3 regions of the Kocuria sp. CPCC 205263 genome follow, and region 3 is predicted to be linked to each of the others. Evidence: riboswitches for the same ligand, from Rfam matches in the RefSeq annotation. Region 3 holds a riboswitch; each other region holds the start of a gene.
The links. Region 3 has a riboswitch for S-adenosylmethionine ahead of RF647_RS02110 (ABC transporter ATP-binding protein). Riboswitches for the same ligand answer to the same signal wherever they lie in the genome.

Region 1: it holds a riboswitch for S-adenosylmethionine, as region 3 does, so the genes downstream of both, RF647_RS15460 (O-acetylhomoserine aminocarboxypropyltransferase/cysteine synthase family protein) here and RF647_RS02110 (ABC transporter ATP-binding protein) in region 3, are expected to answer to the same signal.
Region 2: it holds a riboswitch for S-adenosylmethionine, as region 3 does, so the genes downstream of both, RF647_RS04140 (bifunctional o-acetylhomoserine/o-acetylserine sulfhydrylase) here and RF647_RS02110 (ABC transporter ATP-binding protein) in region 3, are expected to answer to the same signal.

The regions. Positions count from the first base shown of each region.
Region 1 covers NZ_JAVKPV010000011.1:21,133-31,286, reverse strand. Annotated here, with positions in the region: gene RF647_RS15475 (alpha-ketoacid dehydrogenase subunit beta) at 1-929, opposite strand, end outside; gene RF647_RS15470 (thiamine pyrophosphate-dependent enzyme) at 926-2,101, opposite strand; gene RF647_RS15465 (Lrp/AsnC family transcriptional regulator) at 2,343-2,795, shown strand; SAM riboswitch class IV at 2,908-3,029, shown strand; gene RF647_RS15460 (O-acetylhomoserine aminocarboxypropyltransferase/cysteine synthase family protein) at 3,067-4,395, shown strand; gene RF647_RS15455 (cystathionine gamma-synthase) at 4,404-5,597, shown strand; gene RF647_RS15450 (sulfurtransferase) at 5,636-6,559, shown strand; gene RF647_RS15445 (SDR family oxidoreductase) at 6,525-8,087, opposite strand; gene RF647_RS15440 (fatty acid desaturase) at 8,278-9,393, opposite strand; gene RF647_RS15435 (ferredoxin reductase) at 9,447-10,154, opposite strand, start outside.
Region 2 covers NZ_JAVKPV010000002.1:380,202-390,355, reverse strand. Annotated here, with positions in the region: gene RF647_RS04175 (FAD-dependent monooxygenase) at 1-168, shown strand, start outside; gene RF647_RS04170 (GNAT family N-acetyltransferase) at 204-1,184, opposite strand; gene RF647_RS04165 (glycine--tRNA ligase) at 1,184-2,566, opposite strand; gene RF647_RS04160 (RNA-binding S4 domain-containing protein) at 2,762-3,004, shown strand; gene RF647_RS04155 (alpha/beta hydrolase) at 2,988-3,674, opposite strand; gene RF647_RS04150 (SGNH/GDSL hydrolase family protein) at 3,756-4,637, shown strand; gene RF647_RS04145 (homoserine O-acetyltransferase) at 4,671-5,855, opposite strand; gene RF647_RS04140 (bifunctional o-acetylhomoserine/o-acetylserine sulfhydrylase) at 5,852-7,264, opposite strand; SAM riboswitch class IV at 7,341-7,456, opposite strand; gene RF647_RS04135 (VOC family protein) at 7,599-8,237, shown strand; gene RF647_RS04130 (CPBP family intramembrane glutamic endopeptidase) at 8,261-9,040, opposite strand; gene RF647_RS04125 (S9 family peptidase) at 9,155-10,154, shown strand, end outside.
Region 3 covers NZ_JAVKPV010000001.1:441,167-451,320, reverse strand. Annotated here, with positions in the region: gene RF647_RS02130 (succinate dehydrogenase) at 1-43, opposite strand, end outside; gene RF647_RS02125 (AMP-binding protein) at 244-2,370, opposite strand; gene RF647_RS02120 (ABC transporter permease) at 2,430-3,251, opposite strand; gene RF647_RS02115 (aliphatic sulfonate ABC transporter substrate-binding protein) at 3,248-4,291, opposite strand; gene RF647_RS02110 (ABC transporter ATP-binding protein) at 4,386-5,219, opposite strand; SAM riboswitch class I at 5,225-5,329, opposite strand; gene RF647_RS02105 (maleylpyruvate isomerase N-terminal domain-containing protein) at 5,437-6,114, shown strand; gene RF647_RS02100 (CoA-binding protein) at 6,240-6,704, shown strand; SAM riboswitch class IV at 6,847-6,961, shown strand; gene RF647_RS02095 (LLM class flavin-dependent oxidoreductase) at 7,040-8,458, shown strand; gene RF647_RS02090 (Vms1/Ankzf1 family peptidyl-tRNA hydrolase) at 8,552-9,682, opposite strand; gene RF647_RS02085 (hypothetical protein) at 9,843-10,061, shown strand; gene RF647_RS02080 (SDR family NAD(P)-dependent oxidoreductase) at 10,100-10,154, opposite strand, start outside.

The DNA of each region.
Region 1 (10,154 bases), on a different contig from region 3:
GCGGCCAGGGAGTGGAAGCAGCGCTCCTGGACGCGGGCCACGATCTCGGCCGCGACGGACGCGAAGCCCGGCGCCTCGGCCACGACCACCACGCGCCCGGTCTTCCGCACCGACGCGGCGACCGTCTCGTCGTCGAACGGGACGATGCTGCGCAGGTCCACGACCTCGAGCGAGCGCCCCTCGGCGGCGGCGGCCGCGGCGGCCGCCACGGCGGTCGGCACGGACGGCCCGTAGGCCAGCAGCGTGGCGTCCTCGCCGGCGCGGGCGACGACGGCGCGGCCCTCCCGGCGCTCGGGTGCCCCGTTCTCGTAGCGCTCCCTCAGCTCGGCCAGGTCCACGGGGGCCTTGGACCAGTAGAGCTTCTTGGGCTCGAAGAACACGACGGGGTCGTCCGAGTCGATCGCCTCGCGCAGCATGAGGTAGGCGTCCTCGACCGTGGCGGGGGTGAACACCTTCAGGCCCGGGGTGTGGGCGTAGTAGGCCTCGGAGGAGTCGCAGTGGTGCTCCACGCCGCCGATGCCGCCGGCGTAGGGGATCCGGATGACGATCGGCAGGCGCACGGCGCCGCGGGTGCGGTTGTGCATCTTCGCGATGTGCGAGGCGACCTGCTCGAAGGCCGGGTAGGCGAAGGCGTCGAACTGCATCTCGATGACGGGGCGCATCCGGTTCATCGCCATGCCCACGGCCATGCCGGCGATCCCGGACTCGGCCAGCGGGGTGTCGAAGCACCGGGTGCGGCCGAAGCGCTTCGTCAGCCCGTCGGTGATGCGGAAGACGCCGCCGAGGGTGCCGACGTCCTCGCCGAAGACGACGACGGCGGGGTCGGCGGCCAGCGCGTCGGCCAGGGCGGTGTTGAGCGCCTGGGCGAAGGTGGCGGGCTTGGCCGCCGGGGCCTCGCCGGCCGGGGCGGGGGCGTGCAGGGTGCTCACTGTCCGGTCTCCTCTCGGGCGAGCTCGGCGGCCAGGAACTGCTCCTGCTCGGCGAGCTGCGGGGTCTGCTCGGTGTGGACGTGGCGGAACAGCTCGAGCGGGTCGATCTCCACGTCGGCGTTCATGCCGTCGCGCAGGGCCGTGGCGACGTCCTCGGCGGCGGCGGCGATGCGCTGCTCCGCCGCGTCGTCGAGCACGCCATCGGCGCCGAGGTAGGCGCGCATCCGGGTCACCGGGTCCTTGGCGATCCACTCCTGCACCTCGGCGTCGTCCCGGTAGCGGGTGGCGTCGTCGGCGTTGGTGTGCGCCTGCATGCGGTAGGTGTGCGCCTCCACGAGGAGGGGCTCGGACTCGGAGCGGGCCAGGTCCACGGCGCGCCGCAGGGTGGCGAGCAGCGCCACGAGGTCGTTGCCGTCCACGCGCTCGCCGGCCATGCCGTAGCCCACCGCCTTGTGGGCGAGGCTCGGGGCCGCGGACTGCTGGGACAGGGGCACGGAGATCGCGTAGCCGTTGTTCTGCACGAAGAACACGACCGGCAGCTTGAACACGGCCGCGAAGTTCAGGGCCTCGTGGAAGTCGCCCTCGCTGGTGGCGCCGTCCCCGCACATCGCCAGGACCACGGTGTTCTCGCCGCGCAGCTTGGCGGCGTGGGCCACGCCCACCGCGTGCAGCAGCTGGGTGGTGAGCGGGGTCGACTGGATGCCCACGCAGTGCTCGTACGGGTCGTAGCCGCTGTGCCACTCGCCGCGGAAGATCGCCATGACCTGCATCGGGTCCACGCCCTTGGTCATGACCGCCACGGTGTCCCGGTAGGTGGGGAACAGCCAGTCGCCCTCCCCGAGGCACAGGGCGGCCGCCACCTGGCAGGCCTCCTGGCCGTGGCTGGACGGGTAGACGGCCATCCGGCCCTGGCGGACCAGCGCGGAGTTCTGGTCGTTGACCCGCCGCCCGACCACCAGCTTCTCGTAGGCGCGCAGCAGGACGTCCGGGGCCGGCAGCGGGTACTCGTGGCCGGGGCCGGTGCCCTGCTCCTCTGGGGCGAGCAGCCGCCCGCCCGGGTCGACCATGCGGATCTCGCCGCGGGCCGGGAGCATGTACTGCTCCGGCGTGATGCCGAAGCTCTGGGAGGCCCGGAGGATCGGGTCCTCGGGGGTCTCGACGGTCTGGCTCATGGTGTCCCCTCGGTCGGTCCCCGGTGCGGCCGCGGTCCGGGGAGGGCAGGAAGGTGGTGCGGCTCTGTCTCCCCAGTATGGGAACCGGGCATGGTTCGTATCCACAGAGCGGGGAAAATGCAGAAGTCTGAGACGGACAGTGCACCGCGCGTGGACGAAATGTTCTAGTGTGGCGTGGAGCACACGCATTCGTCCGACACGTTCCGGGCCCCGCGCCCGACCCGCCCCGAAGGAGCCCGCCGTGCCCTCGACCCCCGTGCCGCTGGACGAGACCGACCGGAAGATCCTCGCGGAGCTGTCCCGGGACGCGAGGCAGTCCGTGACGGCGATCGCCGCGGCCGTGCACGTCTCCCGCGCCCACGCCTACGCCCGGATCAACCGGCTCCGGGACGAGGGGGTGATCCTGCGCTTCAGCACCGTGATCGACCCGGTCCGGGCGGGTCTGCAGGCCTCCGCGTACGTGACGCTCAAGCTCCAGCAGAACACCTGGCGGGAGCTGTGCGCCCAGCTCCAGGCGATCCCCGCCGTGCACCACATCGCCCTGGTGGGCGGGAACTTCGACGTCATGCTCCTCGTGCGGGCCGTGGACACCGTGCACCTGCGGCAGGTGATCTTCGAGCACGTCCAGCAGCTGCCCGGTGTGGTGGACACCCAGACGTTCCTGATCTTCGAGGACATCGACACCCGGGCCTGACGCGAGGGCCCGCGCCGGGCCCGGCGCGCACGGCCGGCGTCACGAACCGTCACGGTCGTCATCTTCCGTCGCGGAGGGACACCCACTACCTCTGCGCATAGTGTTGTTCCAGCTTCACGAGACGTGACCGCCAAGCTCCGACTTGGTCACGCACCAACCCCATGCTCATTGGGTGGTTCGGATGAGGAAGCGGCCTGCATCTTCCGCGACGTGCCCACCGGGCCCGCGCGGATGACCGGTGCGGGTAAGAGCAAGGCACAGGAGCAGCGCCATGTCCATCCCCGTGACCGACCACGACCTCGCGACCCGGCAGATCCACGCCGGCACCCACGACCAGGTCACCCAGCGCACCCTGACGGTGCCGATCTACCAGACCGCGGCCTTCGAGTTCCCGGACTACGAGGCGGCCCGGCAGATGTTCGCCCAGACCCGGGCGGGCTTCACCTACACGCGCACCGGCAACCCCACGGTGGCCGTGCTCGAGCAGCGGATCAGCGACCTCGAGGGCGCCGCGGGCGCCGTGGCGACCGGCTCGGGCCAGTCCGCCGTGGCCGTCGCACTGCTGGCCCTGCTCGGCCAGGGCGCCGGGAAGCACCTCGTGGCATCCGAGAAGCTCTACGGGGGCACGGTGGACCTGCTCACCGACTCCTTCGCTGACTACGGCATCGAGGTCTCCTTCGTGGACCCCACCGCCCCGGGGGCGTGGGCCGCGGCCGTGCGCCCCGACACCCGCGCGTTCCTGCTCGAGTCCATCGGCAACCCGCTGGCCACCCTCCCGGACCTGCCCGGGATCGCCGACGTCGCCCGGGCCGCCGGGGTGCCCGTCGTCGTCGACAACACCCTCGCGTCCCCGGCCCTGTACCGGCCGCTGGAGAAGGGCGCGGACATCGTGGTGCACTCGGCCACCAAGTTCCTGGGCGGGCACGGCAACGCGCTCGCCGGGGCGGTCGTGGACGGCGGGACCTTCGACTGGTCCGCCCGGCCGGACAAGTGGCCGCAGTTCACCCAGGCCCGCGCCCGCTGGGGCGGGCTCAGCCTCGTCGACAAGTGCGCCGCCGCCAGCCCCTACCTGCACCTGGTCCGGGCGAAGTACGTGCACGACCTCGGCACCACGCTCTCCCCGTTCAACGCCAGCCAGATCCTGCAGGGCACCGAGACCCTCGACCTGCGCGTGGCCCGCCACACGGCCTCGGCGCTGGCGGTGGCCGAGTTCCTGGCCGGGCACCCCGCCGTCGCCCGCGTCCACCACCCCGGCGTGCCCGGGGACCCCGGCGCCGGGATCGCGGCCCGGGACTTCCCGCGCGGGACCGGCTCCGTGTTCTCCTTCGACCTCGCCGCCCCGGACGGCGCCGTGGGCCCGTTCATCGACGCACTCCGGCTGTTCAAGCTGGTCGCCAACATCGGGGACACCCGCAGCCTCGTCGCCCACCCGGCGGCCATGACGCACTGCCGCCTGACCCCCGAGCAGCGCCGGGCCGGCGGGATCGCCGAGACCACGATCCGGCTGTCCATCGGCCTCGAGTCCCCCCAGGACCTCGTGGCCGACCTCGGCCAGGCCCTCGACACCGTCGTCACCGCCGTCCAGACCACCCGGAAGTGAGCCCCGCCATGACGTCCCCCACCGAGACCCGCACCCGCCACCGGGGCTTCACGACCACCGCCGTCCACGCCGGCCAGGAGCCCGACCCGCTGACCGGGGCGGTCATCCCGCCGATCTACCAGACCTCCACGTTCGCCCAGGACGGGATCAACGTGCTGCGCGCCGGGCACGAGTACAGCCGCGGCTCCAACCCCACCCGCAGCGGCTTCGAGGAGCAGCTCGCGGCCCTGGAGCGCGGCGAGCGGGGGTTCGCGTTCGCCTCGGGGATCGCCGCCGAGGACGCCCTGCTGCGCGCCGTGCTGCGCCCGGGCGACCACATCGTGCTCGGCGCCGACGGCTACGGCGGCACCAACCGGCTGATCACCCGGGTCCTCGCCCCGTGGGACATCGGGCACACCCCCGTGGAGATCACGGACCTCGACGCCGTCCGGGCGGCCGTGCGCCCCGGCACCACGAAGGTGCTGTGGCTCGAGACGCCGTCCAACCCGCTGCTCGGCATCGCCGACGTAGCGGCGTGGGCGCAGCTGGCCCGGGACGCCGGGGCGCTGCTCGTCGTCGACAACACCTTCGCGTCCCCGTACCTGCAGACCCCCCTCGAGCTCGGCGCGCACGCCGTGGTGCACTCCACCACGAAGTACATCGGGGGGCACTCCGACGTGCTCGGCGGCGCCGTGGTCGTGGGCACGGCCCAGTGGCGCGAGGCCCCGCTCGCCGAGGCGGTCGGCTTCCAGCAGTTCGCCGCCGGCGCCGTGGCGGGCCCCCAGGACAGCTACCTGGCCGCCCGCGGGCTCAAGACCCTCAGCCTGCGGATGGAGCGCCACCAGGACAACGCGCAGCGGATCGCCGAGTGGCTCCTGGAGCGCCCCGAGGTCGAGCAGGTGCTCTACCCCGGGCTGCCCGGACACCCCGGCCACGCGCTCGCCGCCGCGCAGATGCGCGGGTTCGGCGGCATGGTCTCCTTCCGACTGACCGGCGGGGAGGCCGCCGCCCGGGCGGTGGCGGCGGGCACCCGGCTGTACTCGCTGTCGGTGAGCCTGGGCGGGGTGGAGTCCCTGATCTGCTACCCCTCGGAGATGACGCACGCCTCCGTGAAGGGCACCGCGCTGGCCGTGCCCGTGGACCTGGTGCGGCTCTCGGTGGGCATCGAGGACGTCGAGGACCAGCTGGAGGACCTCGAGCGCGCGCTCGCCGGCGCCTCCTGACCCGGCGTCCCGGGGTCCACCGCACTAGCCTGGGGCGCATGAGCACCGGCACCCCGCAGCACAGCACCCCGCACAGCAGCACCCCGCACGACGACGCCCCGCTCGCGCTCCCCGGGCCCGTGGTGAGCACCCACTGGCTGGCCGAGCATCTCCAGGACCCCCGGCTGGTGCTCGTGGACGCGAGCTCCACGCTCAACCGGACCGAGGAGGCCCTCCCCGGGGCGGTGCTCCTGGACCTGGACGGGGCCTTCTCGGACCCGTCCTCGGACCTGCCGCACACGGCGCCCCCGGCGGAGCAGCTGAGCGCGGCGGCCCGGGCGCTCGGCATCTCGCGCACGAGCACGGTCGTGGCCTACGACGCCAAGGGCGTCTTCGCGTCCGCCCGCGTCTGGTGGCTGCTCCGGACCGCGGGCTTCGACCGGGTCGCCGTCCTCGACGGCGGTCTCCCGGCGTGGGCCGCGGAGGGCCGGCCCACGGGGGCGCACGCCGCGCCGCCGGCCGAGCCCGGCGACGTCGAGCTCGCGCCCCGTCCGGGCGGCTTCGTCGGGGCGGAGGACGTCGCCCGCGCCCTGGCCGACCCGGACGCCACCGTCCTGGACGCCCGCTCCACCGGCCGGTTCGCGGGCACCGAGCCCGAGCCGCGGCCGGGCCTGCGTCCCGGGCACATGCCGGGGGCGGTCAACCTGCCCTACACCGACCTGCAGGACGGGCAGGGGCGGCTGCTGCCGCTGCCGCAGCTGCGGGAGCGGATCGCGGCGGCCGCGCCCGAGGGGCGGCGGATCGTCACCAGCTGCGGCTCGGGCCTCACGGCGTGCGTCCTGGCGCTCGGCGCCCACCTCGCCGGCCGCGAGGACGTCGCGGTCTACGACGGCTCCTGGAGCGAGTGGGGCCGCCCCGGTCCCCGGCCCGTGGCGGGCCCCGAGGGGGTCAGCCGCGGGCCGGGGTCTCCCCCGCAGGACTGACCCGCGCCGCGGCCTCGTCGGCCTGGTCCGACTCTCCCGGGGCGCCGGGGGCGGGGTCGTCCAGCGCGGCGGCGGTGGCGAGGATGTTGCGGGCCATGGACGGGAAGATGAAGCCGTGGAAGGGCCACACGCCCCACCAGTAGAGCCGGCCCGGCAGGCCCCGCGGGAAGAAGATGGCCCGCTGCGTGTACCGGCTGCCCTCGCCCTCGGGCTCCACGGACAGCTCGAGCCACGCCCGGCCGGGGGCGCGCATCTCGGCGTGCAGGAGCAGCTTGTGCCCCTCCTCCATGGCCTCGACGCGCCACCAGTCCACGTACTCGCCCACCTGCAGGTCCGTGGCGTCGCGGCGGCCGCGGTTCAGGCCGGCCCCGCCCACGAGCTTGTCCATGACGCCGCGGACCTGCCACGCCAGGGGCAGCGAGTACCAGCCGTTGCGCCCGCCGATGGACTCGACGACCCGCCACACCTGCCCGGGCCGCGCCGGGCCCGTGCGGCTGCGCTCGTCCACGAACACCGTGCGCCCCGCCCAGTCCGGGTCCGAGGGCAGCGGGTCCGCGGCCGCCTCGGAGGAGCTGTAGTGGACGTCCCACGTGGTCTCCACGGAGTTGTCCTCGATCCTCTTCAGCGCGAGCGCCACGGCGCGGCGGTAGCCGGCCAGCCCCTCGGGGGGCGGCGGGATGTGGTCGTCGATGTCGTGCTCGCCCGACACGGCGTCGTGCTGCAGCGACTGCACGAGCGGCACGGCCAGGCCCAGGGGGATCGGGGTGACCATGCCCACCCAGAACCCGGACAGCCGGGGCGCGGGGAGGGGGAAGTGGAAGACCACCCGCCGGCGCAGCCCGGCCACCCGGGCGTAGCGGCGCATGGCGTCCGCGTAGGTCATGACGTCGCGGGAGCCGATGTCGAAGGTGCGGTTGAGGCCCTCCGGCAGGTCCATCGCGTGGATCAGGTAGTACAGCACGTCACGGACGGCGATGGGCTCGATGCTGTTGGTCACCCAGGACGGCGCCGGCATGACCGGGAGGGTGTCGCCGAGGTGGCGGATCATCTCGAAGGACGCCGAGCCGGAGCCGATGACCACGCCGGCCTGGAGGACCACCGCCGGGACGGAGCTCTCGAGCAGGATCTCGCCCACCCGGACCCGGGAGCGCATGTGCTGGGACAGCTCCACGCCCTGGGGGTGCAGCCCCGAGAGGTAGACGATGCGCCGCACCCCGGCCCGCTCCGCGGCCCGGGCCACGGTCCGGGCCATCTCGGCCTCCTCCTCCTCGAACTCCCGGGAGCCGCCCATGGAGTGCACCAGGTAGTAGAGGGTGTGCACGTCCTGGCACGCGGCGGTCATCCCGTCGAGGTCGTTGAGGTCCGTCTCAGCGACCTCCACCCGGTCCCGCCACGGCACGGCGCGCAGCTTGCCGGGGGACCGGACGGCGACGCGCACGGTGTGCCCGGCCTCCAGCATCCTGGGCACCAGGCGCCCGCCGATGTAACCGGTGGCACCGGTGATGAGGACGCGCTGGGGAGAGCTCATGGCCTGCCTTTCGTGCGGGTCCGGCGAGCCTACCAACGCCGCCCGACAGGAGCCCGGCCCGGCCCCGGTCCCGGTCCCGGCCGTGCCGCGGGCTCCGTCCCGGCACGCGCTCCCGCCCGGGTCCCGGCACGCGGAACGGCCGCGTGCCGGAGCATCGCGGCCGTTCCGCGCGTCGTCGTGCGGGGACGGATCAGGGCAGGGCCAGGCGGAACACCTTCGCCCACGCGGAGGCGACCTGCTTCGGCAGCGGGCCGGTGGTGTAAGGCAGCTCGTAGCGGGCGCAGATCTCGCGGACCTTCACGGCGACCTCGGCGTAGCGGTTCGAGGGCAGGTCCGGGAACAGGTGGTGCTCGATCTGGAAGGACAGGTTGCCGGTCATGAGGTGCATCAGCCTCGACCCGGAGATGTTGGCCGAGCCGATCATCTGCCGCACGTACCAGTCGCCGCGGGTCTCGCCCTCGATCTGCTCCTCGGTGAACGTGTCCGCCCCGGCGGGGAAGTGGCCGCAGAAGATCACGGCGTGCGCCCAGACGTTGCGGACGGCGTTGGCGGTCAGGGTCGCGGTCAGGGCCTGCTTCCCGGAGCCGGCCAGGGCCGCGGCGGCGGGGGTGGCCACGTAGTCCTTCGCGGCCTGCTTCAGGAACTTCGCGCCGAGGGCCTTCAGGCTGCGCCGGAGCTCCGACTTCGGCTTGCGGCCCTCGCGGTACTCGTCGAGCTCGAGGTCGTAGATCGCGATCCCCCACTCGAAGACCGGGGCGAGCAGCGCGTTGTACACCGGGTTGCCGAGGTTCCAGGGCTTCCACTCCTGGTCCTCGTCCATGCGCAGGATGGTGTACCCGACGTCCCGGTCCTTGCCGACCACGTTGGTCCAGGTGTGGTGCAGGTCGTTGTGGGTGTGCTGCCACGCCCGGGACGGGGTCACGAAGTCCCACTCCCAGGTGGTGGAGTGGATGTCGGGATCGCGCATCCAGTCCCACTGCCCGTGCAGCACGTTGTGGCCGATCTCCATGTTCTCCAGGATCTTGGCGACGGTCAGCATGCCGGTGCCGGCGAACCAGGCGGGCTTGTGCTTGGCGAACAGCAGCGTGGCGCGCCCGGCCAGCTCGAGGGAGCGCTGCGTGGCGATGACGCGGCGGATGTAGGCCGCGTCCTTCGCCCCGCGGGTGGCGATCACGGACTCCCGGAGGGCGTCGAGCTCGCGGCCCAGCTCCTCGACCTGCTCGTCGGAGAGGTGGGCGGCGGCGGAGGGCTTGGCCGACTCGGTAGGGCGGCCCGAGTCGAGCAGGAAGGGGGTGACGATCGTCATGGTGTCGGTCCTTTCGGAACGGGGTCGGGGAATGAGTGCTGGAGGCTTCGGGGTCAGGCGTCGAGGCTGACGGGACCGGCGGCCGTGGACACGCAGGTCTGGACGAGGTGGCCGGGCTCGCCGTGGACCTCGCCGGTGCGGGTGTCACGGACCTGCCCGGAGAGCAACGGGGTCACGCACGCGTGGCAGATGCCCATGCGGCAGCCGCTGCGCATCATCAGACCGGCGTCCTCGCCGGCGGCCAGGAGCGTCGTGGCGCTGTCGGCCTCGACCTCCTTGTCGGACTTCTCGAAGGTCACGCGCCCGCCCTCCCCGCCGGAGCCGGGGGCGACCACGGCGGCGAAGCGCTCGACCCGCAGCTCGCCCTCCTCCCGCTGCCAGAGCGCCTCGGCGGCGTCGAGGAAGTCGGCGGGGCCGCAGGCGTAGGCGGCGCGGTCGCGCCAGTCGGGGCACGCGGTGTCGAGGTCGGCGGTGGCCGCGAGGTCGAGGCGGCGGCCGCGCTCCCCGGTGAACCACTGGACCAGACGGAAGCCGGGGAACTGGTCGGTGAGCTCCAGCAGCTCCTCGCGGAACAGGGACTCCTCCGGGGAGCGCGAGGAGTGCACGAGCACGAGGTCGGCGTCCGGGCGGCGGGGCACGAGGGTGCGGATCATGGACATGACCGGCGTCAGGCCGCTGCCGGCGGTGAGCATCAGCAGCGGGCGCGGGCTCTCGGGGAGGACGAAGTCGCCCTCGGGCGGGGCGAGGAACAGGACGTCGCC
Region 2 (10,154 bases), on a different contig from region 3:
CTCACCGGCCCCGTCGAGCGGACCGTGCGCAACATGCTGTGGAAGTCCGCGGACCGGCACGGCATCTGGGACTACACCGACTGGCTCTACGGGGAGCAGGACTACACCGGCGCCGAGGTCGGCGACCGGGCCGAAGTCCGGCGCGTCGACGCGAGCACGGCCGGCTGAGCACGTCCCCGCGTGCCGGTGCTCGGCCCGTGCGCTCAGTCCCCGGGCTCCGCGAGGACGACGGAGGTCTCCACGACCGTGGCGGCACCGGCCGCCAGGAGGTTGTCGACGACGGCGGTCAGCGGCTCCATCGACCCGTCCACCTGGAACTGCACGGGGTGGTGGTGGGCCAGCAGTGCGAGCAGCTGCTCGAGCGCGGGACCTGCCGCGGCGTCCCCCGGCATCCAGCCGAGCACGACGTGGGCGGGCTCGTCCGGCGCGTCCTCCGGGGCGGGGGCGGCGGGGGCGGCGTCGAGCTCGACGGGCCGGTAGCTCACGGCGAACGCGGAGATCCTGCCCCGCTCCCCCGGGCCCACGCCGTTGCGCAGCACGAGCGCCCCGAAGGCGTGCGCGGCGTCGGAGAGGAACAGCTGGTTGACCCGTCCCACGGACAGGTCCGCCGGCTCGTCCCAGGCGTGCACGGCCCGGTAGAACGCCCACAGCGCCCGGGTCAGTTCGACCGAGCCGGTGGCCAGGTCCTCGACGGCCTGCGCCGGTGTCCCGTCGGGGTGCTCCCGCAGCGGCTGGAGGGGCAGGGCCCCGGCCGCCACCCTGACCACGCGCGAGCCCTGGACGGGGTCCAGGCCGGCGGCCCGGGCGAAGCGCTCGCCGGACGAGCCGGGCGCCGCCTTCGTGCGCAGGGCCTGCACGCCCGAGGGCGAGCCCGCCGCCTCGGTGCGCAGCCGCTCCAGCAGGGCCCGCCCGAGGCCTTCGCCGCGGCGGTCGGGGGCGACCTCCACGTAGGCCCACAGCCGCGACGGGTGCAGCGCCGACTCGTAGACCGTGCCGGCGGCGACCGGCACGCCGGAGTCCTCCGCCACGACCGTGCGGGACCACGGGTCGTCGTCGTCAGGGCGCAGGGTCGCCCGGAAGGCGGCGGCCTGGGGCGTCTCCGGGTCGGGCCACACCTCGAGCAGCCGCAGGTCGTCCCCGTCCCGCCAGGGCCGCAGCCCGGGGCCGGTCAGCGCGCCGCTCATCAGCGGACGAGCTTCCCGGCGAGGTAGGACTTCACCTGGTCGAGGGCCACGCGCTCCTGGGTCATCGCGTCCCGCTCGCGGATGGTCACGGCCTGGTCCTCGAGGGTGTCGAAATCCACCGTGATGCAGAACGGGGTGCCGATCTCGTCCTGGCGGCGGTAGCGGCGCCCGATCGCCCCCGAGTCGTCGAAGTCGATGTTCCAGTTCCGGCGCAGCTCGGCGGCCAGGTCCTTGGCCTTCGGCGAGAGGTCCTCGTTGCGGGACAGCGGCAGCACCGCGGCCTTGACCGGGGCCAGGCGCGGGTCCAGCTTGAGGACCGTGCGCTTGTCCACCCCGCCCTTCGAGTTGGGCGCCTCGTCCTCGGTGTACGCGTCCACGAGGAAGGCCATCATCGACCGGGTCAGGCCGAAGGACGGCTCGATCACGTACGGGACGTAGCGCTCGTTGGTCTGCTGGTCGAAGTAGCTGAGGTCGGTGTTGGAGTGCTCGTTGTGCACGCCGAGGTCGTAGTCGGTCCGGTTGGCCACGCCCATGAGCTCGCCCCACGGGTTGCCCTGGAAGCCGAACCGGTACTCGATGTCGATGGTGCCGGCGGAGTAGTGCGCCCGGTCGTCCTCGGGGACGTCGTAGCGGCGCATGTGGTCCGGGTCGATGCCCAGGTCCGTGAACCAGTTCCAGCACGCCTCGACCCACTCGTCGAAGAAGTGCCCGGCCTCGGACGGGTGGGTGAAGTACTCGATCTCCATCTGCTCGAACTCGCGCGTGCGGAAGATGAAGTTGCCGGGGGTGATCTCGTTGCGGAACGCCTTGCCGATCTGCCCGATGCCGAACGGCGGCTTCTTCCGGGCGGCGGTGACCACGTTGTTGAAGTTCACGAAGATGCCCTGGGCGGTCTCGGGCCGCAGGTAGTGCAGGCCCTCCTGGTTGTCGACCGGGCCGAGGAACGTCTTGAGCAGCCCGGAGAACTGCTGCGGATCGGTCCACTGGCCCTTGGTCCCGCAGTTGGGGCAGGGGATCTCGGCCATGCCGTTCTCGGGGGCGCGGCCCTTCTTCTCCTCGAAGGCCTCGACCAGGTGGTCCTGGCGGGCGCGCTTGTGGCAGGAGGTGCACTCCACGAGCGGGTCCGTGAAGGTCGCCACGTGCCCCGAGGCCTCCCACACGGCCTTCGGGAGGATGATCGAGGAGTCGAGGCCCACCATGTCCTCGCGCCCGCGCACGAAGGTCTGCCACCACTCGTGCTTGATGTTCTCCTTGAGCTCCGCGCCGAGGGGCCCGTAGTCCCAGGCCGAGCGGGAACCGCCGTAAATCTCACCCGCCTGGAACACGAAACCGCGGCGCTTGGCCAGCGAGATGACGTTGTCCAGCGTGGACTTGGGGGCCATGTGGGATTCCTCCAGGGTCTCGCCCGACCGCCGGCTGCGGACGCGCGTGGTGGGTGGTGTGGCCCGGCGGTGCGCCGGGCGGGGACCGGCCGTCGTCGGCCGTCACGAACGAGGACGCCGCGTGCGACGTCCTCGTCCCAGGGTAGCCAATTCCCGCCGTGCCCGCCGACCGCCGGGACCTGGGACAATGGGGGCATGACGACTCCCCAGCGGCCCGGCGGCCCCGACGAACTGCCCATCCGCGACGACATGATCCGGCTGGGCCAGGCCCTCAAGCTGGCGAACCTCGCCGAGGACGGGGCGCACGCCCGGGGCCTGGTGGAGGACGGTCAGGTCTCGGTCAACGGCGAGGTCGAGACGCGGCGCGGCCGGCAGCTGCACCCGGGGGACGTCGTCTCCGCCGGGGGCGCCTCGGTGCGCATCACCGCGGGCGGCTGACCGGGCGGTCCGGGTCCCCCAGCACCACCTGGGTGAGGTACTCGCGCACGTGCCCGACCTCCTGCGGGCTGATCCCGTGGCCGACCCCGGTGTAGTGCACCTTCATGACGTCGGCGTGCTCCAGCGCCCACTCGGCGGTGGAGTCGACGAGCTCCTGCGGGATGACCGGGTCCTGCGGGTCACGGCCCCAGAACATCCGCAGCGGCCGCTCCCGCAGCTCCTCGTCGGCGAACAGGGGATGTTCGCCGGGGACCACGAAGCCGGAGAGCCCGACCACGGCGGCGATCTCGCCCGGCATGTGGCGGGCGAGGGACGTGGCCATGGCCATGCCCTGCGAGAACCCCAGCAGCGTGGTGCTGGGGTGGTCCGCGGCCAGCTCCCGCAGCCACGCCGCGACGGGCTCCACGGCCTCGGCCACCCGGTCGAGGGAGAAGCTGAGGTCCGCGGCGAGCGGGAACCACTGGTAGCCGAACCCGGCGGGCTGGGGGGCGCGCACGGACGCCACGCTGAACTCGCCCGGCAGGGCCGGGACGAGACCCATGAGGTCCTGCTCGTGCGAGCCGTAGCCGTGCAGGAGCACGAGCAGCGGGGTGCCGGGGCGGGCGTCGGCGTCCCTGCTCCACACGGCGAAGGGGGTGGCGGTCCCGGTCGGGACGGTGGCGTCGGTCATGGCACCAGTGTGCCACCCGGTCCCGGGGTCCGCGGCGCGGGCGCGTGGACGCCCGCCGGGCCCGGTGGTAGACCGGGAGGCATGACCGAGACGACGCCGGGGCCCCCGGACACCGCACCTCCCGTCCACCCGTGGCGTCGCATGGTGGCGATCGGCGACTCGTTCACGGAGGGCATCGGGGACCCGGACCCCGGCTCCCCCGGCGGGCACCGCGGCTGGGCGGACCGGGTCGCCGAGGAGCTGGACCGCCTCGCCCCCGGCCTGTCCTACGCCAATCTCGCGATCCGCGGCCGGCTCTTCCGCCAGATCGTCGACGAGCAGGTGGGGCCGGCCCTGGAGCTGACCCCGGACCTCGTGACGGTCTGCGCGGGCGGTAACGACATGCTGCGCCCCGGTGGGGACCCGGACGGGATCGCCGAGGAGATGGACGACGTCGTGGGCCGGCTCGCGGCGGACGGGGCGACGGTCGTGCTGGTCGGCGGCCCGGACATCGGCGCCACGCCCGTGCTGCGCGGGATCCGGGGCCGGATCGCGGTCTACAACGAGAACATGCGCGTGGTCGCGTCCCGGCACGACGCCGTGCTGGTGGATCTGTGGGGGCTGCGGGAGCTCGCGGACCCGGCGATGTGGGACCCCGACCGGCTGCACTTCTCGCCCCTGGGCCACCACCGGATCGCGGTCGAGGCCCTCGACACCCTGGGCATCGGGCACGGCCTCGTGCCCGAGGTGGTGGCCGACCGCCCGCCCTCGTCCTGGCGGCAGGCCCGCGGCGAGGACCTCGTCTGGGCCCACCGCTACCTGCGCCCGTGGGTGGCCCGCCGGATCCGGCGCACCAGCTCCGGGGCGCAGGTCCGGCCGAAGCGGCCGCACTTCGGCACCCCCACCGTGCCCGGCGGCGGCGTCGCGCCCGGCGAAGGACCCGGGGAGGCACCCGGCGACGGCCGAGGGGCCGCCGACGGCTGAGCGAGCGGGAACGGCTGAGGACCCCGTCCCGGCTCAGCGCGCGGGCAGCACGGTCTCCACGAGCAGCTTGCCGAGCTGGGGCGCCTCGATGAGGAAGCCGTCGTGGCCCGAGGGCGAGGTCAGGGTGTGCCGCCGGACGGCCCCGGGCAGCGCGGCGGCCAGGACGTCGGACTCGCGGGGCAGGTAGAGCCGGTCGGAGTCCACCGCCGCGACGAGCCACTCGCACGAGGTCACGGACAGCGCCTCCTCGAGCGTGCCGCGGCCCCGGGCGACGTCGTGGGACATGAGCGTCTCGTTGACGGCGAGGTAGCTGTTGGCGTCGAAGCGGCCCGCCAGCTTGGACGCCTGGTGGTCGAGGTAGCTCTCCACCTGGTAGCGCCCCCGCCCGCCGGCGTGCGTGTCGATGACCTGTTCGTCGGCCTGCGGCGAGCGCCCGAACCGGTGGTGCAGCTCGTCGGCCGAGCGGTAGGTGATGTGGGCGATCCGCCGGGCCAGGCCCAGGCCGGTGACGGGCAGCGGGCCGTCGTAGTAGTCCCCGCCGCGGAAGTGCGGGTCCTGGCGGATCGCGAGGTTCTGCGCCTGGCCCCACGCGAGCTGCTCGGCGCTGGACTGGGCGCACGCGGCGACCACCGCGCACGCCCGGACGCGGTCCGGGTGGGTCACGGCCCACTCCAGGGCGCGGGCCCCGCCCATGGAGCCGCCGATGACCAGGCGCCAGGCGTCGATGCCGAGGGCGTCGGCCAGCGCCGCCTCGGCGTGCACGGAGTCCCGGACGGTGATGAGCGGGAAGCGGGAGCCCCAGGGGCGGCCCTCGGGGTCCACGCTCGGCGGCGCGGGGGTCGCCGGGCCCGTGGACCCGTAGCAGCCGCCCACGATGTTGGTGCAGACCACGAACCACCGGTCCGTGTCGATGGCGGCGCCGGGGCCGATCAGGCCCTCCCACCAGCCGCCGCTCTCGGCGGCGCGCCGCTCGGCCTCGGGGGCGCCGGGGCGGGCCCGGCCGGCCGCCACGTGGGTGTCCCCGGTGAGGGCGTGCTCGACGAGCACCGCGTTGGAGGCGTCCGGGGCGAGCGTCCCCCACGTCTCGTAGGCGATCCGGACGTCGGGCAGCCGGAAGCCCGACTCGAGCTCGAGCTCGCCGATCCCGGCGACCCGCGGCACGCCGTCCTCGCGGACGGCGGTCCCGGCGCCGGCGCCCCTCACGACCGTCACGGTCACTCCTGTCCTCCCTGCGCGGCCGCGGCCGCGGCGAAGCCCTGCTCCAGGTCCGCCAGGATGTCGTCGATGTGCTCCAGGCCCACGGACAGGCGCACGAAGCCGGGCTCCACGCCGGCGGCCAGCTGCTCCTCGGGCAGGAGCTGGCTGTGCGTGGTGGACGCGGGGTGGATCACGAGGGAGCGGACGTCGCCGATGTTGGCGACGTTCGAGTGCAGGGTCAGGGCGTCCACGAAGGCGGCCCCGGCCTCCCGGCCGCCGTCGAGGACGAAGCCCAGGATCGACCCGGCGCCCCGGGGCGCGTACTTCTGCGCCCGCTCGTGCCACGGGGAGGACCCCAGCCCGGCCCAGGACACCGAGCGCACGTCCTCGCGGGCCTCGAGCCAGCGGGCCACCGTCCCGGCGTTGGCCACGTGCCGCTCCATCCGCAGGGACAGCGTCTCGATGCCCTGCTCGATGAGGAACGCGTTGAACGGGGAGATCGCCGAGCCGAGGTCGCGCAGCAGCTGCACCCTGGCCTTGAGGATGTAGGACAGGTTGACGCCGAAGGGCCCCTCCGCGCCCAGGGCCTCGGCGTAGACGAGGCCGCCGTAGGACTCGTCCGGCTGGTTGAAGCCGGGGAAGCGGTCCGGGTAGCGGCCGTAGTCGAAGGCCCCGGAGTCCACGATCACGCCGCCGATGGCCGTGCCGTGCCCGCCGAGGAACTTGGTGGCCGAGTGCACCACGACGTCCGCGCCCCAGCGCAGGGGCTGGATGAGGTAGGGGGTGGCCACGGTGTTGTCCACGATGAGCGGGACCTCGTGGTCGTGGGCGATCCCGGAGACCGTCTCGATGTCGAGGACGTCGTTGCGCGGGTTCGGGATCGTCTCGGCGAAGAAGGCCTTCGTGTTCGGCCGGACCGCCCGCCGCCACGCCTCGGGATCGTCGGCGTCGGACACGAAGGTGGTCTCGATGCCGAGCTTGGGCAGCGTGAACTTGAAAAGGTTGTAGGTCCCGCCGTACAGGCTGGGGCTGGCCACGAGGTGGTCGCCCGCGCCGGCGACGTTGAGCACGGCGAACGTCGTCGCCGACTGCCCCGCGCTGAGCATGAGGGCGCCCACGCCGCCCTCCAGGGCGGCGATCCGGTTCTCCACGACCTCCGTGGTCGGGTTGCCGATCCGCGTGTAGATCGGGCCGAGCTCGGCGAGCGCGAAGCGGTCGGCGGCGGCCTGGGCGTCGGGGAAGACGAAGGACGTGGTCTGGTGGATCGGCAGGGCGCGGGAGCCGGTGACCGGGTCGGGGCTCTGCCCCGCGTGGATCTGCCGGGTCTCGAAGGCCCAGCCCCCGGGGTTCTCGGGGGTGGGGCGCTCGGCCGCGGCCACGTCGGTGCTGGCGGCGGAGGCGTCGGTGCTGGAGGCGGGGAGATCGGACATGCCGTGGGACTCCTTGTGGATCTCAGGGGTCCCGTCCCGGCCGAGGCGGTGCGGCCGGGAACGGCCGGGCGCCGGGGACCCGCGCTTGCTCGCTCGCCGGTCGCGAGGAGCCTGGTCTTCACCCAGGGCACCCCACCGCGGTGGAGGGTTGCCGGCCAGCTAGCTGGGGCTTGGACGCTGGCGCTCATGACCTGGACAGCATTCTCCGGATCAGGCCCGCACGGCGTCAAGCCGGGGCCGGGCGTGACGCACCGGCCGGGGTGTCGCCCGCACGGTGCCCGGCGCGCCGCGGACCGATTTGGAGACGAAACTCACAGGGTGCCACGATGTGCCCATGAGAGTCGACCACGTGTCCTACGCCTGCCGCCCGGAGGGCCTGGAGGCCACCACCGAGCGCATCGCCGACCAGCTCGGGATCGAACCGGTCAAGGGCGGGGTGCACCCCCGTTTCGGCACCCGCAACATGATCCTGCCGCTCACGAACCACCAGTACGTGGAGGTCGTCGAGGTCCTCCAGCACCCGGCGGCGGAGAAGGCGCCCTTCGGCCAGGCAGTGCGCGCCCGGTCCGCCGCCGGCGGCGGCTGGCTGGGCTGGGTCGTGGAGGTCGAGGACCTCGCCCCTTTCGAGCAGCGCCTGGGGCGCCGCTCCGTGCCCGGCCACCGGGTGTTCCCGGACGGCCGGTGCCTGGAGTGGCACCAGATCGGCGTCAAGGGCCTGATCGCCGATCCGCAGCTGCCGTTCATGATCCACTTCGACTCCGCCCCGGAGATGCACCCGTCCCAGGCGCGGATCACGGACGTCGGGCTCGCGGGGATGGCCATCGCCGGAGCCCCGGAGCGGGTCACCGAGTGGCTGGGCGCCCCCGTCGAGACCGCGCTCGAGGACCTCGAGGTCGACTGGCGCTATCCGGACGGCACGCCCGGGGTGCTCTCCGTCACGTTCAGCACCCCGGACGGCGCCGTCACGATCTGAGGCCGAGCACCGCGGGGTGAGGCTCAGCCCAGCAGCCGGGCGGCCCCGAGGAAGCCGACGGCGTCCAGCAGGAAGTGCGCGACGACGAGGGGCATCACCCGGCCGGTGCGCCGGTAGAGCTCCGCGAAGACGAGGCCCATCACCACGTTGCCGAGGAAGGGCCCGATCCCCTGGTAGAGGTGGTAGCTGCCGCGGAACAGCGCCGTGACCACCAGCACCACCGGCCAGCTCCACCCGATGCGGGTCAGTCGGTCGGTCAGGAACGCGACCACCACGACCTCCTCGACCAGGGCGTGGCGCACGGCCGAGAGCAGCAGCACGGGCACCGTCCACCAGTGCGCGGCGAGCCCGGACGTGGTCACCTCCGCGGTGACGCCCAGGGCCCGGCCGGCGCCGTAGAGCGCCAGCGTGCCCAGGCCCATGAGCAGGAAGAGCACGGTGCCCAGGCCCAGGTCCGGGAGGGGCATCCGGGCGTCGAGGCCGATCCGCCGGCGGACCGTGCCCAGCGCGCCGGCGGAGCCGGCGAGCAGGTAGAGCGCGAGCAGCACCGGAACCAGGTCCAGGGCGATCCCGGTGAGCTGGCGCAGCAGGTCGATGAGGGGCTGCGGGCTCAGCGGCGGGTTCATCGTGGCCTGCGCCTCGGACAGCGGTCCGCGCGCCAGGTGCTCGGCGAGGGACAGCACCGCCCAGAGAGCCGAGGCGCCCAGGGACACCCCGAGCACCAGGAGCACCTGCAGCCACAGGTCGGCGCGGGTGGAGCCGAAGGCGGGCGGTCGCGGGGCGAGGTGGGCGGGGGTGCTCATGCGGCCATTCTGGCACCGGCCCGCCGGCCGCCCCGCGCACCCCGCGCCGGGCGCCCCCCGGGCCCGCCCGGACCGCTCCTCCCCGCCTGGGACGTCTTCCCTAGGATGGGGACCATGACTGTTCTTCCCCCGCAGATCCGCCAGCAGCCCGTCGAGCGCGCCTTCCACGGTCACGTGTTCTCCGACCCGTACGAGTGGATGCGGGACAAGGACTCCCCCGAGGTGCTGGCCCACCTCACCGCTGAGAACGAGTACGCGGAGTCCGCCACCGCCCACCTCACGGGCCTGCGGGAGACGATCTTCGGGGAGATCAAGGACCGCACCCAGGAGACCGACCTGTCCGTGCCCAGCCGGCGCGGCGCCTGGTGGTACTTCGCCCGCACCGTGGAGGGCGGCGCGCACCAGGTGTTCTGCCGGGTCCCGGCCGTGACCACCGGCGACGTGATCGCGGACTGGACCCCGCCCGTCGTCGAGCCCGGCACCCCCATGGCCGGGGAGCAGGTGCTCCTCGACGCCAACGCGGAGGCCGCGAAGCACGAGTTCTACTCCCTGGGCAGCTTCGACGTCTCCGAGGACGGGGAGCTGCTGGCCTGGGCCGAGGACGTCACCGGCGACGAGCGCTTCACCCTGCGGGTCCGGGACCTCACCACGGGGGCGCTGCTCGCCGACGAGATCCCCGGGACGTTCTACGGGTCCTTCCTCACCCCGGACGCGCGCGCCGTGTACTACACGGTGGTGGACGAGTCCTGGCGCCCCCACCAGCTGCGCCGGCACGAGCTGGGCACCCCGGTGGCCGAGGACGTCGTCGTCCACGAGGAGGCCGACCCCGGTCTGTGGCTCGGGGCGGGCCTGTCCGCGGACCGGCGCTGGATCGTGGTGGAGGCCATGTGCTCCGAGTTCTCGGAGCAGCTCATCCAGCCGGTCGCGGACCCGGCCGCGCCGCTGCGGGTGGTGCTGCCCCGCACCGACCGGGTGCTCTACGAGGCGGAGCCCCTGCTGCTGGACGGGCGGGAGCAGATCCTGCTGACCCACGACCACGAGGCCCCGAACTCCCGGATCTCCCTCATGGACCCGTCCGACCTCGGCCGCCCGGTCGCGGAGGTGGCCCTGCGCG
Region 3 (10,154 bases):
GGGCCGTGCCTGCGGGGCGGGGGGAGTCGTTCACGGCATTCATCCTAGGGGCGGTGCGGGCTGAGACGTCACAAGTCTCAACGTGCTTGCGGAGAGGGTCGCGGACCGTCACGGAGCCGCGCCGAGGGGTCGTTCTCCGCCTCCGCGCCCGCCTCCGCGCCGGCCTCCGCGTCGGCGCGAGGGGTTGTTTTCCGCCGGTGTGAGGAGCTCATTCCGACCGAAAGCGACCCCTCGCGTCGGGGTCTACCGCCGTGCGGCCAGGACGCCGGCGATGCGCTCGAGCGACTCCTCGTTCTGCAGCGAGGACCGGTCGCCGAGCGGGGCGCCCTCCCACAGCTGCGCGAGCAGCCGCCGGGTGATCTTCCCGGACCGGGTCTTCGGCAGGTCGGGGACCGCCACGACCGCCCGCGGCTTGGCGATCGGCCCGATCTCGTGCGCCACGTGCTCGCGCAGGGCCGCGGTCAGCTCCTCCGCCGGGACCCGGGCGGCCTCGGGGGTCAGCACCACGTAGGCAAGCACCGCGTGCCCGGTCAGCTCGTCGCGCACCGGAGCCGCGCCGGCCTCCACCACCCACGGGTGGGTGACGAGCGCCGACTCGATCTCGATGGTGGACAGCCGGTGCCCGGAGACGTTGATGACGTCGTCGACCCGCCCCAGGATGTAGATGTCCCCCTCCTCGTCGTAGCGGGCGCCGTCCCCGGCGAGGAACCAGCCCTGCTCCGCGTAGGACTCCCAGTAGGAGGACAGGTAGCGCTGCGGGTCGCCCCACACGGTGCGGGCCATCGAGGGACCGGTCCGGTCCACCACCACGAAGCCCTGCACCCCGGGCGGGACCGTCTCCCCGGCCTCGTCGACCACGCGGGTGGAGATCCCCGGCACCGCCCGGGTCGCGCAGCCGGGCTTGAGCGCGGTGCGCGGGGCTCCGTCGTCGAACGTCCCCGGGGGCGCGAACTGGGGGTCGTGCGGACGCGGGGACATCACGGTGGCGCCGGTCTCGGACTGCCACCACGTGTCCACGAACGGCACCTCGTCCCTGCCCAGCTGCGCGCGCAGCCAGCGCCAGGCCTCAGGGTTGATCGACTCGCCCACGGAGCCGAGCAGCCGGATCGAGTTGAGGTTGTAGAGCGGCGGGACGCCCTTCGGGAACGCGCCCATCAGGGAGCGGATCAGCGTGGGCGCCGTGTAGTAGGCGGTGACCCCGTAGCGCTCGACGACCTCGAAGTGCCGGCCCCAGTGCGGGGTGTTCGGGGTGCCCTCGTAGATCACCTCGGACACGCCGTTGACCAGCGGCCCGTAGATCTCGTAGGTGTGCGCGGTGACCCACGCGAGGTCCGCGGTGCACCAGTGGACGGTCGAGTCCACCTTCGCGGGGTCGTTGACGGTGGCCAGCTCGTCCGGGCGCAGTCCGCCGTCCTCGTCCTCGACGTCGGGCAGCAGGTCGAACAGCAGCGCGTGGGTGTAGGCGGTCTGCACGAGGTAGCCGCCCATCGTGTGCACCAGGCCCTTGGGTCGTCCGGTGGTCCCGGAGGTGTAGATGATGAACAGCGGCGTCTCGGCGTCGAACGCCTCGGGCATGTGCACGTCGGACTGCTCGGCGACCAGCTCGTGCCACCACACGTCCCGCCCGCGCGTCCACGGGACCGCGTCCTCCTCCTTCGAGTGCGTCCCCCGGGTGCCCCGCGGCAGGTCCGTGCGCCCGGGCCGGGAGGTGCGGCGCACGACGACGACGTGCTCGACCGCGTTGTCGCCGCTGCAGGCCTCGTCGGCCACGGCCTTCACGGGCACCACGGCGCCGCGCCGGTGCTGCCCGTCCGTGGTCACGAGGACCTTGGCGCCGGTGTCCTCGACGCGGAAGCGCAGCGCCTCGGCGGAGAACCCCCCGAAGACCAGGGAGTGCACCGCGCCGATGCGGGCGCAGGCCAGCGTGATGATGACGGTCTCCGGGATGACGGGGAGGTAGATCACCACCCGGTCGCCCTGCTCCACGCCCAGCGCGAGCAGGGCGTTGGCGGCGCGGGAGACCTCCCGCTGCAGGTCGGCGTAGGTGTAGACCAGCCGGTCCCCGGGCTCCCCCTCGAAGTACAGGGCCACGTGGGCGCCGCGGCCGGCCTCGACGTGGCGGTCCACGCAGTTGTGGGCCACGTTGAGCCTGCCGCCCTCGAACCAGGCGATCTCCGGGACCGACCAGGTGGGGCCGCCCTGCTCGTCCGTCCCGAGCCGCCGCGGGGCCTCGAAGCGGTGCGCGGTGGTCCACGGCCGCGCCCAGTCGAGGCGCGACGCCTGCGCCTCCCAGAAGGCGATCCGGGCCTCGTCCGAGACCAGGGCGGGATTGGGGGTGGGGGAGGAGGGGTCGCTCCAGCTGAAGCTCACGGTGCTGCTGTCCTTTCCGGTCGGCACGGACGACGGTTCCACTGTGCCAGGCGCACGTGTCAGGCCCATTTCTTGGCGGCCCACTTCTCGAAGACCCCCAGCAGCGCGTCCGTCGCCTTGCCGAGCACCGCGAGCAGCACGATGGCGAGGAGCAGGCGGTCGGTGCGGCCGTTGTTCTGCGAGTCGGTGAGCAGCCAGCCCAGTCCCATGGAGGCGCCCAGCAGCTCGGCGGCCACGAGGAACAGCCACGCCTGGGCCAGGGCCAGTCGCAGCCCCGAGATGACCGACGGCATGACGGCCGGCAGCTGCACCGTGGTGAGCAGGCGCAGCCCGTGCAGCCCGAACGCCCGCGCCGCCTCGATGAGGTTGCGGTCCACGTGCTGCAGGGCCGCGGAGACCGTGGTGTAGACCGGGAAGAACGCGCCGATGGCCACCAGCGTGACCTTGGAGTCCTCGCCGAGACCGATCCACAGCAGCAGCAGCGGCACCCACGCCAGGGACGGCACCGCGCGGAACGCCCCGATCGTGGGGCCCACCAACGTGGAGCCCCAGCGGGAGAGGCCGATGAAGGACCCGGCCACGAGGCCGAGCCCGGCGCCGATCAGGAAGCCGATCAGCACGCGCTGGGTCGAGATGCCCACGTGGGTCCACAGGTCCCCGCCGGCCAGCAGGCCGATCCCGGCCTCGAGCACCGCGAGCGGGGCCGGCAGCTGCACGGCGCTGAAGACCCCGGCGGTGGACAGCACGTGCCACAGCACCAGCAGCGCGGCGGGCAGCAGCAGGCCCAGCCCGGTGCGCAGCAGCGGCCGCCGCCGGGGGGCCGCGGCGGGGGCGTCCTCGAGACGCTGCGCCTCCTCGGCGGGGGCCAGTGGCTGCGTCACTGCCCGTCCCCGACCAGCTCGGCCGCGCGGGAGGCGTCGGCGTTCTCGGCGTAGGAGCTCTCCACGATGCTCCCGAGCGCCTCGTCGATCTGCTCCTGGTCGGCCACGTCGTCGGACTCCACGAAGATCGGCCCGACCTTCTCGAGGACCGCCAGCTGCTCGTCGCCCGGCACGTGGTCGATGTCCAGGTTGGTGCGCTCGAGCACCTTCTCGGCCACGGACAGCTCGATCCCGGCCGCCTCGGCGAGCAGCTGCGCGGTCTCCTCCGTGTTCTCCTGCGCCCACTGCCGGGCGTAGGCGTAGACGTCCACCACGGTCTGGGCGGCCTCGGGCTGCTCCTCGAGGAAGCTCTCGTGGGCGTTGAGGAAGCCGTAGGTGTTGAAGTCGACGTTGCGGTAGAACAGCTCCGCGCCGTTCTCCTCCGCGGCGGCCATGATCGGGTCGAGCCCGGACCAGGCGTCCACCTGGCCGTTCTCCAGGGCGGCGCGGCCGTCGGCGTGCTGCAGGTTCTGGATCGTGACGTCCTCGGCGTCCACCCCGGCCTCGTCGAGGGCCTGGAGCAGGAAGAAGTACGGGTCGGTGCCCTTGGTCGCGGCCACGGTGCGGCCCTCGAGGTCCGCGACCTCCTGCACCTCGCTGCCGGCGGTGGTGACGAGGGCGGACCACTCCGGCTGCGAGTAGAGGTCGATCACCCGGATCGGGGTGCCGTTGCTGCGGGCCAGCAGCGCCGCGGAGCCCGCGGTGGAGCCGATGTCCACCGCCTCCGCGCGCAGCGCCTCGTTGGCCTTGTTCGACCCGGCGGACTGCACCCACTCCACCTCGATGCCCTCCTCGGCGAACGCGGTCTCGAGCCAGCCCTTCTCCTTGATCACCACGGAGAGCGGGTTGTAGGTGGCCCAGTCCACGCGGACGGTGCCGTCCCCGGCGGCCTCCGCGGGCGGCTCGCCGGAGCCCTCGCCGGCCATGCACCCGGTCAGGCCGAGGGCCAGGACGGCGGCGAGTGCGGGGATGGTGCGGGCGGAGCGCTGGGGCAGGGGCATGGCGGAGCCTTTCGTGGTGGACGGACGGTGCCGGGCGGCGCGGGCGGGTGCCGCCGCTGGTCCGGGGAGGGGAGTCGGGGTGGGGGCAGCCGCGTCAGCGGGTCGCGGGGTGGTGGGTGTCGACGCCGAGGTGGCCGAGGAGCTGCACGCGCAGCTCGGCGAGGACCTCGGAGGCCCGGTCCCGGGGGCGCTCGCCGGGGACGGCGAGGATCGTGCTGATCGAGGCGGGGGCGGTGGGCCCGGTCCGGCCCAGGACCACGATCCGGTCCGCGAGCTGCAGCGCCTCGTCGACGTCGTGGGTGACGAGCAGGACGGTGGTGGGCTGGGCCGCGTGGATCGTGAGCAGCAGGTCCTGCATCTTCAGGCGGGTCAGGGCGTCGAGCGCGCCGAAGGGCTCGTCGAGCAGCAGGACCCCGGGATTGCGGGCCAGGGCCCGGGCCAGGGACGCGCGCTGGGCCATGCCGCCGGAGATCGCGCGGGGACGGTGGCCGGCGTGCGCGGTGAGCCCCACCAGGCGCAGCAGGTCGTCGATCACGGCGTCCCCCTCGTCCCGGGGGATTCCGCGGGACAGGCCCAGGCGGACGTTCTCGCGCACCGAGCGCCACGGCAGCAGGCGGGGCTCCTGGAAGGCGACCGCGCAGCGCGGGTCGATGCCGGACACGGGGGTGCCGTCGATGAGCACCCGTCCGGCCGAGGCGGTGTCGAGCCCCGCCGCGGCCCGCAGGAGCGTGGACTTGCCGCACCCCGAGGGCCCCAGGACCGCCAGGACCTCGCCGGGCCGGGCCGTGACGTCGACGTCCTGCAGGACGTGGTGGGTCTCGCGGCCGGACGGGAAGGACTTGCCGACGTGCTCGAAGGCCACGGAGAAGGCGCGCTTCGCGGTGCCCGGTGCGGTGGCCGGCGCAGAGCCCAGCAGGGAAGTGCTCATGATCAACTCCATCGGTCCTGGCATTAGCACCTCGCACGGAGGATCAGACGGATCCGTGCCGGTTGCTGCGACGTCGACGAGCCAGGTCTCTCAGCCGCTCCGGATGGTTACACCACCAATTGAACGTCCTCGGCGTGTTTCCTGGCAAATCCGTCGCATCCGTGATGATCGCGACACATCGCTGGCACGGGAGCCCTCCGTGCCCCACCATGGACCCATGACGAGCCGCAGAAGCCCGGCCCGGGCGGACCTGGTGCGCGACGCCTGCACGGCGTTCGGCGCGGTCCTCGACGGGCTCGGCGACGACGACTCCTGGGCCGCCACGGGCTGCCCGGGGTGGTCGGTCCGGGACCTCACCCACCACTGCGCGATGGACGCCCTGCGCGGGCTGGTCGCCCTGCACACGCCCACCACCGCCCGACCCGACCGGGACGCCGCGACCTACTGGACCGACTGGGGTGGCGATCCCGCGGGGGCCGCCGAGGCCCGGCGCCACACCCGCGTGGCCGCGTCCATGGTCCTGGACTGGGAGCCGGTGCGCGCCCTCCACCGCGAGACCACCCGGGCGCTCGTGCACGCGGCGCAGCACTGCGGCGACGGCGCGGTCCGCACCCAGGGGCACGTGCTGCGCCTCGAGGACCTGCTGAGCACCCTCGCGGTGGAGGCCACGGTGCACCACCTGGACCTGATCCAGCACCTGGACGGCTCCCCGGGTCCCGCCGTGGACGGGCTCGCCGAGGTCCGCCGGGTCCTCACCGACCTGTGGGAGCGGGAACCGCTCGAGCACTGGAGCGACGAGCACTTTGCCCGCGTGGGCACCGGCCGGGCGGAGCTGACCGCCCAGGAGCGTGCGGAGCTGGGCGCGCACGCGGACCTCCTGCCGCTCTTCTCCTGACCCCCCCCTCCGCGAGGTCGCACGTGTCGGCCACCTCGGGCGCCTGAAGTGGCCGACACGTGCGGCCTCGCGGAGGTACACGGAGGAAGAAGGAGAGGAAGCGGGTTCCGTGCCAGGCTGGGGGCATGAGCCGCAACGACCCTGCCGTCATCGACCGCCTCATGACCCGGCCCGGCCGGTGGGCCGTGGTGGGACTGACCGGCAACACGGCCCGTCCGGCGCACTCGGTGGCGAAGCGGATCCGGGACGACCTCGGCATGACGATCGTGCCGGTCAACCCGAAGGGCGAGCCGGTGCACGGCGAGCCCGGCTACCGCACGCTCGCCGAGGTCCCGGGACCGATCGACGTGGTGGACTGCTTCGTGAACTCCCGCCGCGTCGGCGCGGTGGTGGACCAGGCCATCGCCGTGGGCGCCGCCGCGGTGTGGCTGCAGCTGGGCGTCGTCGACGAGGACGCCGCCGCCCGGGCGGAGCGGGCCGGCCTCGACGTGGTCATGGACACCTGCCCCCTGATCGAGCTCCGGTCCCTGCTCCGGCGCGGCTGGACCCTGGACCCGAGCCGGACCCCGCCGCTCGCCCCGCCCGGCTGAACGACCCGGCTGAGCGCCCCGTCGGAGCTGCCCGTACCGGATCGGCACCGTCCCGCTGCCGGCCGGGACCGTCCCCGTGCGGTGGGACCGCACGGGGGTTGCACCCGGTCAGGGGCCACCCGCTAAGCTGTCCCCCGACGACGATGACGAGTCCCGACACGAAGCTCTGGCTGGTCGGGCGGCAACCCTCTCCCGTAGCGGGGTGCCCCAGATGAACATCGGGCCGCGGTGCACGTGCTCCGCGGCAAGTACGGCGCCCACCAGTGCGTCGGACCCGCGGGCAGGTCTCCACGACGCACGGGCGCGGGTCGGCATCGACCCGGGAGGAACACCCCATGAGCAAGCGCATCGCCCTGAACGCCTTCGACATGACCTGCGTGGGCCACCAGGCCCCCGGCCTGTGGAAGCACCCCCGCTCCCGGGCGGACGAGTACAACACGATCGAGTACTGGACGGACGTCGCCCAGGTCCTGGAGAAGGGGCTCTTCGACGCGCTGTTCCTCGCGGACGTCGTCGGGTACTACGACGTCTACCAGAACTCCGCGGCCCCGGTGATCCGGGACGCCACCCAGATCCCGGTCAACGACCCCTTCATGCAGATCTCCGCGATGGCGGCCGTGACGAAGCACCTCGGCTTCGGCGTGACGAGCGCGATCACCTACGAGCAGCCGTACCCGCTCGCCCGGAAGTTCGCGACCCTCGACCACCTCACGAAGGGCCGGATGGGCTTCAACGTGGTGACGTCCTACCTGAAGTCGGCCGCCGAGAACCACGGGCTGACGGAGCAGATCTCCCACGACGAGCGCTACGAGATCGCCGAGGAGTTCATGGAGGTCTGCTACAAGCTCTGGGAGGGCTCCTGGGAGGACGGCGCGGTCCGGCGCGATCGGGTCAACGGGGTCTTCGCCGACCCGGCGCTCGTGCACCCCATCCAGCACCACGGCAAGTACTTCGACGTCCCCGGCATCGGGCTGACCGAGCCGTCCCCGCAGCGCACGCCGCTGATCTTCCAGGCCGGGGCCTCCTCCCGCGGGCGGGCGTTCGCCGGCCGCCACGCGGAGGCGGTGTTCGTGGGCGGCATCCGCCCGGACCTGACCCGGGTGGTGACCGACAAGCTGCGCGACGAGGCGGAGGCCAGCGGCCGGAACCGGGACGACCTCAAGATCTTCGCCATGCTGCACGTGATCGTCGACGAGACCGACGCGAAGGCCGAGCAGAAGCGCCGCGACTACGAGCGGTACGCGGACACCGACGGCGCGCTGGGCCTCGTGGGCGGCTGGTCCGGGCTGGACCTGGGCCGCTACGACGAGAACGACGTCCTGGAGTACATCAAGACCGACTCGATCCAGTCCTTCCTGACCCCCTTCACCACGGCCGACCCGCACAAGAAGTGGACGATCAAGGAGGTCGCCAAGCACATCTCGATGGGCGGCATGGGCGTGCCGATCGTCGGGTCCCCGCAGACCGTGGCCGACGAGCTCGAGCGGTGGATCGACGAGGGCGGGCTGGACGGCATCAACCTCGCCTACCACGTGTCCCCGGGCTCGTTCGAGGACTTCGTGGAGTGGGTCGTGCCGGAGCTGCAGAAGCGCGGCCGCTACCGCACCGGGTACGAGGGCACCACGCTGCGCGAGAACCTCTACGGCGAGGGGCAGACCAAGGTGCTCGGCACCCACCCCGCCGCCGCGTTCCGGGGCGCCTACGCGGGCAAGCCCTCCGCCGCGGACACCCCCGCCCGCCAGCTGGCCCTCTGAACCCCGTCCCCTGACCCCGCGGCCCCGCCGGGAGCACGGGGCAGGGCACGGACGAGGGGCCCCCGCGTGCGGGGGCCCCTCGTCCGTGCCGGGTCAGGACGCCGGTGCGGCGCTCCAGCGCAGCAGGGCCGCGACGTCCGTGCCGTGGGGCAGCGCCCCCGGCGGCACGAAGACGGGGCGGCCGTCGGTCAGCACCGCGGCGCGCACCAGCGCGGCGTCGGCGGAGACCCGGCCCAGCACGCCGGCGCCCACGGCCTCCGACTCCTCCAGGGCGATCCACGGCTCGGCGTCCAGGGCGATGAGCTGCTGCTCCGTGTCCAGGTGGGTGTCGTCGAGCAGCAGCGTCTCCGCCTGGGCCTGCTGCAGGGCCGAGACCACGGGCGCCATCCCCGAGACGGCGGTGGGGTCCGCGCGTCCCTGCTGCTCGGCGAGCCGCTCGAGCAGCGCCTGCTGGCGGTGCGCCACGACCTCCGCCACGCGCTCCTCGACCTGGTGGTCGAAGTCGGCGGACTTGCTGCCCTCCGCCCGGGTGTTGGCGTCGACGACGCTCAGCATCGCCCGGCTCGCCTTGGACAGCTGCTCCTCGACCAGGCCCCGGGCCCGCAGGTCCCCGGCCAGGACGACGAGCTGCGCCCCGCTCTCGGCCACGACCTTGTCGATCTGCTCGGCCACCTGCTCGGTGTTGCGCCGCCACACGTCCTCCGTGTGCCGCTGCCAGCGTCCCTGCGACCAGCCGCCCCCGGGGAACTTCTTCAGGTGCTCGGTCTCGCCCTCGATCTGCTGCTCGTCCGCGGCCCGGACGCGGCTGGCGTGCTGGAGGCAGATCTCGCCGCCGTCCCGGCCCACCTCGGCGACCACGTACGGGAAGTCGTCCGGGCGGTGCCGGAACAGGGGAGTGAGATCGGGGACGTCCTCCACCTGGACGACACCGCGGCCGGCCCGGGGACCGGGGAGGACCTCGTCGACCTCCACGGTGCCTCCGCGCACCAGCAGGTACCGGCACACCGGGTCCGGCACGCCCTCGGCCGGGCGCACGGCGGCCTCCACCGCGGCGAGATCGGCCTTGCTCGCGCCCTGGCGCTCCAGCTCTCGGCAGATGTTCTCCGGAAGCACGTCGATGGCGTGCAGCGAGTCGACGGTGCCGGTGCTGATGTCCGTGTAGACGGTGCACCAGGGACCCTTGCTCTTGAACAGTTCGGCGTAGCGGTGGAATCGGCTCGTCATGATCGACAACTCCTGCTGTTGAGCGGTGCTTCCTGTGGTGCAGACCACGTTATCCGACCACCAGGGGGCTGGGAACAGACGACCCGACGAGTAGGGTCGGAGGCACACGACCGGCCCCACGGCCGGTGGTCCCGCAGGTCCCACGACGCAGGAGGCAGCCATGAGCGACGTACCCGAGTACGACGAGGCCGACCGGCTCGAGCAGTCGATCGACGCCGATCAGCAGGATCTCGACGACCAGGACGAGGAGGCTCCGGTGCACGCGCCCGACCGCTCGGAGGCGTCCTCGCTCGAGGCGAACCCCGACGACCTCGTGGAGCAGGACCAGGAGGTCGTCCTCGACGAGCCGCAGGAGGTCTTCACGCTCGAGGAGGAGTGAGCCGCGCACCGCGCGGGGCACGGACCCCGCGCGGTGCGTCACACCGCGGACCAGCCGCCGTCCGAGGGCATGATCACGCCGTTGACGTTGGAG